Pseudonocardia sediminis: one gene and its partner. The main gene of each other region encodes a partner of the protein of the gene in region 2 in a complex. Links are inferred from orthologs where the notes say so. Each region holds a gene or a part of one and is shown on either strand. Other genes may lie near its edges.

Evidence for each region. Proteins that work in one complex are often made in the same cells at the same time.
Region 1: the proteins of tsaB (region 2) and tsaD are in contact, whole or in part, in a solved structure (PDB 4WQ4), measured with the Escherichia coli proteins. The link is inferred for Pseudonocardia sediminis from one-to-one orthologs.

The regions. Positions count from the first base shown.
Region 1 is NZ_SHKL01000001.1:897,118-902,287, forward strand. What follows is about bases 1-2,867. They hold tsaD (tRNA (adenosine(37)-N6)-threonylcarbamoyltransferase complex transferase subunit TsaD), read left to right. Parts: upstream 1-842; coding sequence 843-1,892; downstream 1,893-2,867. Other genes in these bases: EV383_RS04390 (MFS transporter), read right to left, coding at 1-268; EV383_RS04395 (MarR family winged helix-turn-helix transcriptional regulator), read right to left, coding at 265-762; mshB (N-acetyl-1-D-myo-inositol-2-amino-2-deoxy-alpha-D-glucopyranoside deacetylase), read left to right, coding at 1,944-2,849; EV383_RS04410 (hypothetical protein), read left to right, coding at 2,846-2,867. Also shown: more of EV383_RS04410, read left to right, coding at 2,868-3,283; EV383_RS04415 (hypothetical protein), read left to right, coding at 3,280-4,107; EV383_RS04420 (GNAT family N-acetyltransferase), read right to left, coding at 4,135-5,157.
Region 2 is NZ_SHKL01000001.1:5,548,154-5,553,941, forward strand. Bases 2,441-5,239 are described here. They hold tsaB (tRNA (adenosine(37)-N6)-threonylcarbamoyltransferase complex dimerization subunit type 1 TsaB), read right to left. Parts: upstream 4,292-5,239; coding sequence 3,590-4,291; downstream 2,441-3,589. Other genes in these bases: EV383_RS25925 (aldo/keto reductase), read left to right, coding at 2,441-3,049; rimI (ribosomal protein S18-alanine N-acetyltransferase), read right to left, coding at 3,120-3,590; tsaE (tRNA (adenosine(37)-N6)-threonylcarbamoyltransferase complex ATPase subunit type 1 TsaE), read right to left, coding at 4,410-4,871; EV383_RS25945 (alpha/beta fold hydrolase), read right to left, coding at 4,908-5,239. Outside these bases: co-chaperone GroES, read right to left, coding at 1-45; EV383_RS25920 (alkaline phosphatase D family protein), read left to right, coding at 352-1,947; more of EV383_RS25925, read left to right, coding at 2,093-2,440; more of EV383_RS25945, read right to left, coding at 5,240-5,788. UniProt on the Escherichia coli protein: Required for the formation of a threonylcarbamoyl group on adenosine at position 37 (t(6)A37) in tRNAs that read codons beginning with adenine.

The sequences.
Region 1 (5,170 bases), 4.7 Mb from region 2 along the record:
CGGCGCTCGTCACGAGGATCACCCCGCGCCGGTCGACGGTGTCCGCGAGCGTGCCGCCGACGAGCCCGAAGACCGCGGTCGCGACGCCGGTGACCAGCCCGATCGCTCCGACGCTCAGCGGGCTGCGGGTGAGCTCCCAGACGTCGACGAGCACCGCGACGACGGCGACCCGGCCGCCGAGCATCTGCGCCGTCGTCCCGATCCACAGTAGACGGAAGTCGCGGTGCCGCAGCGGGCGCAGGTCCAGCACCCGGTCCAGGCGGTTCACGTCCCGGGCTGGTCGAGCTTCTCGGTGATGCGGTCCAGGAACCTTCGGCGCGCCAGGGCGACCGTCATGGCGTCGATCCAGGTCTGCAGCGACGAGGGCAGCTCGGCCTGAAGCTCGGCGAAGGCCTGCTCGGTCGCCCGCCACTCCGCCTCCAGGAACGGGACCAGGGCGAGGCCCTCGGCGGTCAGCTCCACCTGCCGGGTCCGCGCGTCGGGGCCGGGCGTGGTCGCGACGAGGCCCTCGCCCCGCATCGCCGTGACGGTCTGGCTCATCGCCGAGTGCGTCACGTCGATCTCGGCGGCGAGCGCCTTCACCGTCATCGGCCCGCGGTGACGCAGGCGGATCAGCGCGATCGTGAACCGCGGCCGCACACCGGTGACGCCCTCCCGTTCGTAGAGGCGGGAGATCTCGCCGTCGAGCCCGTCGAGGAGCTCCTTGAGCGGACGCAGTGCGCTCTCGAGGGTCGGGTCGTCGCCGGCCGCCGCGTTCGTCACAGCGCTAATATAACAGCACTGTCAGGAATGGTGGAGCGGCTGCGCGCAGGCCACGAGCGGCCGGTGGAACACTGGTCGGCGTGTCGCTGGTGCTGGGGATCGAGACGTCCTGCGACGAGACCGGGGCCGGTCTCGTCGCCGACGGGGTGCTGCTCGGGGACGGGCTGGCCTCCAGCGCGGACGAGCACGCCCGCTTCGGCGGGGTCGTGCCGGAGGTGGCGGCGCGGGCGCACGTGAGCGCCGTCGTGCCGATGGTGCGGATGGCCGTCGAGCGGGCGGGGGTGTCGCTGTCCGACGTCGACGCCGTCGCGGTGACGGCCGGGCCCGGTCTGTCGCCGGCGCTGCACGTCGGGGTGGCCGCGGCGAAGGCGTACGCGACGGCGCTGGGGGTGCCGCTGCACGGGGTGCACCACCTGGCCGGGCACGCCGCCGTCGACGTCCTGGAGCACGGGCCGCTCCCCGAGCGCTGCGTGGCGTTGATCGTCTCCGGCGGGCACACGTCGCTGCTGTCGATGGGCGACCTGGCCCGCGACCCGGTCGTCCACCTCGGCGACACCGTCGACGACGCCGCGGGGGAGGCCTTCGACAAGGTCGCCCGCCTGCTCGGCCTGCCCTATCCCGGTGGCCCCGCGATCTCGAAGGCCGCGCTGGAGGGCGACCCGCACGCGGTCGCGTTCCCGCGCCCGATGACCGGCCCACGCGACGCGCCCTTCGGGTTCTCCTTCTCCGGCCTCAAGACGGCCGTCGCCCGGCACGTGGAGGCCACCCACGACGCCGGTCGCGCGCTCGCCGTGCCGGACGTCGCCGCGTCGTTCCAGCAGGCGGTGGTCGACGTGCTGGTGCGCAAGGCCGTCCGCGCATGCCGGGAGCAGGAGTCGGACACGCTGCTGATGGTCGGCGGGGTCGCGGCGAACCGCGCCCTGCGCGAGGGGATGGAGACGGCCTGCGCCGGCGCCGGCATCACCCTGCGCGTCCCCGTCCCGCGCCTGTGTACCGACAACGGTGCGATGATCGCCGCGCTCGGCGACCTGCTGGTGCGCGCCGACGTGCCGCCCGCGGGACTGGCGAGCACCGCCGTCCCGTCGGTGGAGCTCACGGGCGCGCTGGTGCCGGTCCCGCAGCCGGTGTGACTCGTGCTCCCGGCACGGCCGCACCCGTGATCACCTCGTAAGCTCCGCGACGTGCCCGCCGACCGACGACTGCTCCTCGTCCACGCCCACCCGGACGACGAGACGCTGACCACCGGCGGCACCATCGCGCGCTACGCGGCCGACCCGGGGACCGACGTCACCGTCGTGACCGCCACCCTCGGCGAGGAGGGCGAGGTCATCCCGCCCGAGCTGGCCGGGCTCGCCCCCGACCACGCCGACCAGCTCGGCGGCTACCGGATCGGTGAGCTGGCGGGCGCGCTGGAGGCCCTCGGATCGCCGGAGCACCTCTTCCTGGGCGGCACCGGGCGGTGGCGCGACAGCGGCATGGTGCTGGCCGGGCACGGCACCCGCGCCGCGCTCCCGCCGGAGCTGCACCCGCGCGCGTTCGCCGCCCCGGGGCCGTTCGGGACCCAGCTCGCGCAGCTGCTGGAGGTCGTCGACCGGGTGCGCCCGCAGGTCATCGTCGGGTACGCCGACGACGGCGGGTACGGCCACCCGGACCACGTGCGCGTGCACGAGATCTGCGCCGCCGCGGCCGCCGCCCGCCCGGACGTCGTCGCGAAGCTGTACTACGCCGTGCAGTCCCGGTCCGAGCTCGACGCCGGGATCGCCGGTCTCGCCGGCCGGTCCGGGCTGCCGTTCACCGAGCCCGAGCCGGACGAGCTGCCCAGCGTCGCGGACGCCGAGGTGACGACCCGGATCGACGTGACGCCGGTGCGCGCCGCGCGGATCGCCGCGATGCGGGCCCACGCCACCCAGATCTCGGTCTGGAACGACCCGGAGGAGCCGGGGTTCGTGGCCTACGCGATGAGCAACGAGGTGGCCCAGCCGCTGCTCGGGGTCGAGGAGTTCGTGCTCGCCGGGGCGGGACCGGGGTTCGTGACCGACCGCGGCGGCCGGGCCGAGACCGACCTGTTCGAAGGGATCGACCCGTGACCCGAGCCCCGATGATCGTCGCCCTGCTGGTCCTCTCGGTCCTGCTGGCCGTGCTGGAGCTGATCTTCCAGTCGCTCTACATCGGACCGGTGCCGGTCCCGCTCGGGACGCTGATGATCCTGCTGACCATGCCGTGGCTGGTCCGCGCCACCGTCGAGGTCCTGCCGAGCGTCGGCGGCGCCGCCGCGCCGATCCTCGTCTGGTTCCTGACCACCGCCGTCGTCGGTGCCCTCGGGCCCGGCGGGGACGTGCTGCTGCCGCTGGTGTCCGGGAGCTCGCTGGCGTGGCAGACGCCGTTGCTGCTGTTCACCGGCGTCGCGGTCGGGCTGGTCTGCTTCCGGCGGGCGGTCGAGCGCCTGGCCGAGCAGGCTGCCGATGCACGACTCGGCGCCGGTACCGGGCCGCAGACCACCACCAGGAAGGCCCGATCGTGACCGACACCCGTTCCGGAGACCACCCGCGCAGCAACGGCCCGATCAGCGACGACGCCATCGTCACCATCCTGCGCCCGTTCGTGCGGGCGACCCGGCCGGTGCTCGACGGCCTGCGCGAGACCGACCCGTTCGGCCTGCGGTCGCGGGTCGGCCCGGACGCCGTCACCGGCACCGACGTCGAGCCGGAGGAGCGCAAGCTCTCGGACAAGATCCTCGACGCGCTGGCGTCGGTGCAGGTCCCCGGCACCTCGGCCTGGGCGGCGATGGACGTCGAGGCGCGCGAGCACTGGTGGGTCTACCGGGTCGGGCGCTTCACCACGCTGATCGCCGCCATCCCGGGCCTGGGCGGCGCGCTGGCGCGGACGCTGCCGGTGTCCTCGGCGGTCGGCGCGGCCGGGCAGGGACTGCTGCTGGTCGCCGTGGCCGGCGAGCACGGCGTGCACGACGAGCCGCAGCTCGTCTCGCTGCTGGCGTCGGTGCTGTTCCGGCGCGACATCGTCCCGGCGGAGAAGCTCAGTGCCTCCGACGACGCGGCCGCCGACGCGGCGGCGGCGGAGCTGACCGGTGACCTGCACGGCGGCGGTCAGGGCGCCGGGACGACGCTGCGCCGGGTCGGGTCCACGGTGTGGCGGCTGGGCCGGGCGCTGTGGTCGGTCGAGGACGAGCTGGACAAGCGCCCGCACGGTCGCTTCTACCACGAGTGGCTGGGCCTGCTGCCCGTCGTCGGGGTGGTCGGCAAGTACCTGGGGGAGTGGTCCGGTCTCAAGCGCTCGGCCCGCGCGGGCCGCAAGTGGCTGGTCCACCGGGGGCTCGCGCAGGCCTGACCCGCAGGTCTCCGGGGCCCATTCGCGTCACGCCGTCGCGTCCGGGCCGGGGACCAGGTAGTGGTAACGGTGGTGCTCGGTGCAGCCCAGCCGTGCGTAGAGCGCCCGCGCCGGCTCGTTGTCCAGGGCGACCTGCAGCACGGCGAACCGCGCACCCCGCGCCCGGCCCCACGCCGCGGCGTCCGCGGTCAGCCGGGCCGCGACGCCGGTCCGTCGCGCCGACGGGTCGGTGTGCAGCCGGGACAGGTACAGATGGTCGTCGACGACGGTCGCCCGTACGGCGCCGAGCACGTCGCCGTCACGGCGGGCGAGCCCGAACCCCGACTCCGGACCGTCCGGCCCGGGGACGAGCACCCGCTCCCGCGCCGCGGCACCGGGGTCGTCGGGGCCCTCGCCGAACAGGTCCCACCACGCCACGTCCGGGACGGCGTCGAACGCGACGTCGAGGGCGCCGTCCGAGGGTCCGGCGGCGCCGGCGAGTGCGCCGAGGTCCGCGACCAGCGCCGCCACCTCGGAGCCCTGCGCCCAGCCGGCCTCGAGCGCCCACCCGGCCTCCCGCACCCGGTTCGACCACGGCGAGCCCTCCGGTGTCGCGACGACCGGCGGGATCGCGTGCTCGGCGGCGAACGCGCGCACCGCGGCCAGGGCGTCGGTCACCGGCATCCCGGGGTCGGCGGCGGCCAGCGCGGAGTTCGCGCGGTGGGTGAACCCGTCCGCCGCGCGCAGGCGCCAGCCGCCCAGGTCGCGTCGCGCCACCGGCGGCCAGGCGTCGGCGCAGAGCTGCTCCAGACGGCCCACCGCGGCCCAGGAAGGCCGTCGCGGCGGCGCCGGTGGGACGGCACGGACCGCCACCACGTCGTCGGGATCCACCGTCACCGGGCCGGACCGGGCGTGCACGACGAACGTGCCGTCGCCGGCCTCGGTGAGGTCCCCGACCGCGTCGGTGAACCGGGGCCCCGGCCCGCCGTCGGCAAAGATCCGCCTGCGCAGCGAGACACGCTGCCCCACCAGGGCTGCGAGCCGGTCGTCGAACCGCTGGGTGGATTCCAACTGAGGCGCACCT
Region 2 (5,788 bases):
CTGGACGACGATCTTGTCCTCGAGCGGCTTGATGTTCGCCACGATGACCTCCCCTTCCTGGGGTGAATCTCGATGTCACTGGGTCGAAGTGTCCGCACCCGGCCGACCGTGTCCCCGCCGTCGCGGGTGTCGGGGCCGCCGGTCACCGGCTGCGCTCTGGCACTCTACTCACGAGAGTGCCAGAGCGTGCGCGCGGCCACAACCACGTGTCGCAGGACGAGTCACCCGTACCCGACCGAGATCACCGGGACGGTCCCGATCGCCCGCCCCGGGGACGTTCGTCGCCGGGAGTTCACCCGCCCTTCCGGCCGTCGCCACCGTGGACACGTCCGGGCGATATCCGATGTCGGAGTGCCCACCACACGCCGTGACGTCCTGCGCGCCGGACTGACCGCCACCGCCACCCTGACCGCCGCCGGTGCTCTCGGGGGCACCGCGTTCGCCGCCTCCCCCGCCCGGCCCCGACCGGCCGCACCCGGGGAGGTGTTCACCCTCGGTGTGGCCTCCGGCGAGCCGACGCCCACCGGCGTCGTGCTCTGGACCCGGCTGGCCACCGACCCCACCGCCGACGACGGCCTGGGCGGGCTCGGCAACCGGACGACCGACGTCGAGTGGGAGATCGCCCTCGACGAGCGCTTCACCAGGATCCTGCGCCGCGGCCGCACCCGGACCGGCCCGGAGCTGGGGCACAGCGTGCACGTCGAGGTCGGCGGCCTGGCCCCGGGCCGGGAGTACTGGTACCGCTTCCGCGCCGGCTCCGCGCTGTCGCCGCCCGGGCGCACCCGCACCGCGCCGTCGCCGGGTTCGATGGCGCCGCTGGCCATGTGCTTCACCTCCTGCTCGCAGTTCGAGCACGGCTACTTCACCGCCTACCGCCACCTCGCCGAGGAGCGCGCGGACGTCGTGCTGCACCTCGGCGACTACATCTACGAGTACGAGGCCGGCGGCTACGAGGCCCCCGGCGGCAACGTCCGCGACCACGCCGGCCCGGAGACCACCACGCTGGCCGGGTACCGCCAGCGGCACGGGCAGTACCACGCCGACGCCGACCTGCAGGCCGCCCACGCGTCCGCGCCGTGGCTGGTCGTGTTCGACGACCACGAGGTCGAGAACAACTGGGCCGACGACGTCCGCGAGCTCCCGATCGACCCGCCCGGCGACTTCACCGCCCGGCGCACGGCGGCGCTGCGCGCGTACTGGGAGAACATGCCGTTGCGCGCCGCGCAGCGCCCTCGCGGGGCGGACATGCAGCTCTTCCGACGGGTCGGCTTCGGCGGGCTCGTCACGTTCCACATGCTCGACACGCGGCAGTACCGCGGCGACCAGCCCTGCGGTGACGAGTTCCGGACCGACTGCGCCGAGCGCACCGACCCGGCCCGCTCGCTGCCCGGCTCGGCCCAGGAGCGCTGGATCGCCGACGGCTTCGCCCGGTCCCGTGCCCGCTGGGACGTGCTGGGCCAGCAGGTGTTCTTCTCCCAGGTCGACTTCGCCCCGGGCGCCGGACGCGGGTTCAACCCCGACGCGTGGGACGGCTACCCGGGCTCGCGCGACCGCGTCGTCGACTCCTGGACGGCGGCGACGAAGCGTGCCCGCGCCCGCAACCTGGTCGTGCTCACCGGGGACGTGCACGCGCACTGGGGCGCGGACATCAAGGCCCGCTTCGACGACCCGTCGTCGCCGGTGATCGGGACCGAGCTGGTGTCGAGCTCGATCACCTCCGGCGGCGACGGCTCGGAGACGCAGAAGGACACGGCCACGACGCTGGCCGAGAACCCGCACATCCGCTTCTACAACAACCGCCGCGGCTACGTCTCGACCCGCTTCGAGCCGAACCGCCTGACGAGCGAGTTCAAGGTCGTCCCGTACGTGAAGAAGCCGGGCGCCCCGGTCGAGACCCGCGCCCGCTTCGTCACCGAGGACCGCAACCCCGGCCTGAACCCCGCCTGACGCCGGGCCCCGCCGCACGGCGCCGCACGGCCCGGCACTCATGACGCTGCCGTGCCGCGACACGGAACCGATGCCGCACGGGTGCCGGACCCGCGGGCCGGGCGACCCGGCACTCGTGCGGCTCGCGTACCGCTACGAGGGACCGATGGCGCACGAGTGCCGGTGCGGGCCGGTGGGTAGCGTCGTCGGCGTGGCGGATCTGGTGCTCGGGGCGAACGTGTTCGGGTGGACGGCGGACCGGGACGCGTCGTTCGCGGTGCTGGACGCGTTCGTCGAGGCCGGCGGTTCGATGATCGACACCGCGGACTCGTACACGTTCCGCGCGCCGGGCAACTCCGGCGGCGAGTCCGAGACGATCCTCGGCGAGTGGATGGCCGCACGCGGGAACCGGGACGCCGTCGTGCTGGCCACCAAGGTCGGCGCGCTGCCCGGGCGGACGGGGCTGTCCGCGGAGAACATCGCCGCCGCGGCGCGGGACTCGCTGCGGCGGCTGCGGACCGACCGGATCGACCTCTACTGGGCGCACCGCGACGACCCGGACACCGCCCAGGAGGAGACCCTCGACGCGTTCGACGCGCTGGTCCGCGACGGCTCGGTCCGCGCGATCGGGGCGTCGAACTTCTCCGCCGAGCGGATCCGCTCGGCGCTGGAGATCTCCGCGCGGGACTCGCTGACCGCGTTCACCGCCGTGCAGCCGCACTACAACCTGATGGAGCGCGACGGGTTCGAGGCCGCCCTGGCGCCGTTGATCGAGTCCGAGCAGCTGCCGTGCTACCCGTACTACGGCCTGGCCAAGGGGTTCCTGACCGGCAAGTACCGCGCCGACGGTCCGGACCCGGGCAGCCCGCGCGCCGAGGGGGCGCGGGCCTACCTGGACTCCCGGGGGCAGGCGGTGCTGGCCGGGCTCGACGAGATCGCGGCCGGGCACGAGGTGCCCGTCCCGTCGGTCGCGCTGGCCTGGCTGGCCGCGCAACCGGCCGTCACGGCACCGATCGTCAGCGCACGTACCCCGGCCCAGCTCGCGGAGATCCTGCCGATGCGGACCCTCGCCCTGACCCACGACGAGCTCCGCTTCCTGACCTACCTCTCGGCGACGTCCTGAGCACACCGTTGATCAGCGGATCGGCGGCGATACGCGTCAGCGGTGTCGTGGATCGCCGCCGAGGCTGCGATCACGCCGGGTCGCGGCGCATCGTGTAGGCGTCGGCGTTGCTGGGGCGGTAGTAGCGCTTGCGCAGGCCGACGACGGTGAAGCCGGTCGAGGCGTAGAGCGTCTGCGCCGGCTCGTTGTCCGTGCGGACCTCGAGGAACACCGTCGCGTGCATCTCGTCGGCGACGGCCAGCAGCGCGTTCTGCAGGCGGCGGCCGATGCCGTGGCCCTGCCAGGCCGGGTCGACGCCGATCGTGTGCACCTCGGCCTCGGCCTGCGGCGGACCGGCGACGAACGCCAGTCCGGCGTAGCCGACCAGCTCGTGACCGATCCGGGCGGCGAAGTAGGGGTGCCCGATCGCGATCTCGTCGCGGAAGGCCTGCGCGCTCCACGGGTCGTCGCCGGGGAACAGGATCCGTTCCAGCTCCGCGCACCGCGGCGCGTCGGCCCGGTAGAGCGGGCCGAGCGTCACCTCGGGCGACGGCGCGGCCATCAGGCCGTGACCCGCTTGCGCCCCGTCGGCTCGACGGCGTCGGGGCGGCGCAGGTAGAGCGGTTCCAGCGGGGCCGGTTCGCTCCCGGCGAGCAGCACCCCGGCCGCGGCCGCGGCGAGCCCGTCCGGGGGCGGCGACGCGGGGCCGCCGATCTCCAGGCCGAGCCGCTCGGCGAACGCGGCGTCGCCGACGGCCCGTCCCACGAACAGCTCGGTCAGCCGCTCGCGCAGCTCCACCGGGGCCTCCACCGACGGGCCGGTGAGCCGGCGTCCGGCCGGGTCGTAGACGGCCCAGTAGGTCTCGCGACGGCGGGCGTCGGTGGTGACGAGCAGGTTGCCCGGGCTCGCGGCCCGCTCCGACGGCGGGAACTCCCCGGCCGCGGCGAGCGCGATCGCGTCCAGCGAGCACACCCCGTGCACCGGGACCCCGAGCGCGTCACCGAGCGCGGCGGCGCTGACGATCCCGACCCGCAGCCCGGTGAACGGGCCCGGCCCGCACCCCACGACGACGGCCTCGACGTCGGCGAGCGTCACCCCGGCCTCGGCGACGATCTCCAGCACCGCCGGCATCAGCAGCTCGCCGTGCTTGCGCCCGTCGTGGGCCCGCGCGGCGCGGACCGACGGCCACGAGCCGTCGGCGGTCAGGTCGACGAGACCCGCGGTGACCACGGGGGTCGCGGTGTCCAGGGCCAGTACCAGCACACCGGCCAGACTACGAGCGCCCGGCGCGGGTCCGGTCCCCAGGCCCCGCCGCCCGCCGTCCCACCACCGGCCGTGCGCGGAAATCGCTGCCGGGGCGACGGTATCCGCTCACGACCCCTCAGCCGCGGCGGATGGTCGCGATCCGCACGTCGTCGGGGCGGCGTTCGAGGGTGACGTGCACCGACCGGTCGGAGAGACGTTCGGCCACGCCGGTGCCCCACTCCACCGCGACGACGGCGTGCTCGAGGTCGGTGTCGAGGTCCAGGTCGTCCAGCTCGGCCGCGACGTCGGCTCCCTCGGCCAGGCCGAGGCGGTAGGCGTCGACGTGCACCAGCGCCGGTCCCGCGCCCGCCGACGGGTGCTCGCGTGCGATCACGAACGTCGGCGACGTGACCGCGCCGGCCACCCCGAGCCCGCGGGCCAGGCCGCGGACCAGCGCCGTCTTGCCCGCCCCGAGCGGACCGGCGAGCAGGAGCAGGTCACCGGCCCCGAGCTGCCCGCCGAGCTCCTCGCCGAGGCGTTCGGTGTCGTCGACGGTCGGCAGCTCGCGCTCGCCCTCGACGATCCCCGCTGTACTCATGTCCACCTCCACGGGAGGGAGTATGTCGGCGGGTGCTCACGCCCGCTTCTTCGATCGGCGCCCACGGGCACCGCCGCGGCCCTTCGTCGGGGCGTCGGCCCCGGCGGGTGGTTCGGTGCTGCGGCGCGGGCGGCGCAGCCGGAACCGTCCGCTGCGCGAGCGCTCCAGGCTGCGTTCGATCAGGTCGGCGAGCTCGTCGTCGACGCGCTCGGACTGCTCCAGCATCGGCATGTGCCCGACGCCGGTCAGCCGGACCAGGCGCGCGGTCGGCAGCGCGGCCGCGATCACCTCGCTGTGCCGGTACGGGATGATCCGGTCCGCGTCGCCGGCGAGCACGAGCACCTCGCAGCCGGACAGGCCGGGCAGCGCCGCGACCCGGTCGTGCGTGCCGAGGGTGTCGACGAAGTCGGTGAGCGCGCCCACCGCGTTCGAGTCGATCATGGTGTCGACCAGGTCGACCATCCGCGGGTCGACGTGGCGGTCGCCGTAGGCGAACCGCTTGGTGATCGCCCAGATGACGTCGCCGAGCGCCCGGCGCCCGGTCTCCACCAGGCCCGGCTGCCACGCCGCCAGCATCCCGAGCCCGCGGGTCAGCGGGTTGCGCCGGGACAGGAACGTGCCGGGCAGCCCGGACGCCATGTCCCCGGCCGAGGTGGAGATCAGCGCGACGCCGGCCACCCGCTCGTGGAACAGGTCCGGGTTCTGCTCGGCCAGCGCCATCACGGTCATGCCGCCCATCGAGTGCGACACCAGCACCAGCGGTCCCTCCGGCGCGAGCGCCCGGATCACCGCGTCCAGGTCGTGGCCGAGCTGCTCGATCGTGCAGCTGGCCTGCGGGGCCCGCTCGGAGCGGCCGTGGCTGCGCTGGTCGTAGAGCACGAACCGGATCCGCGGCTCGGCCAGCCCGGCCAGGAACG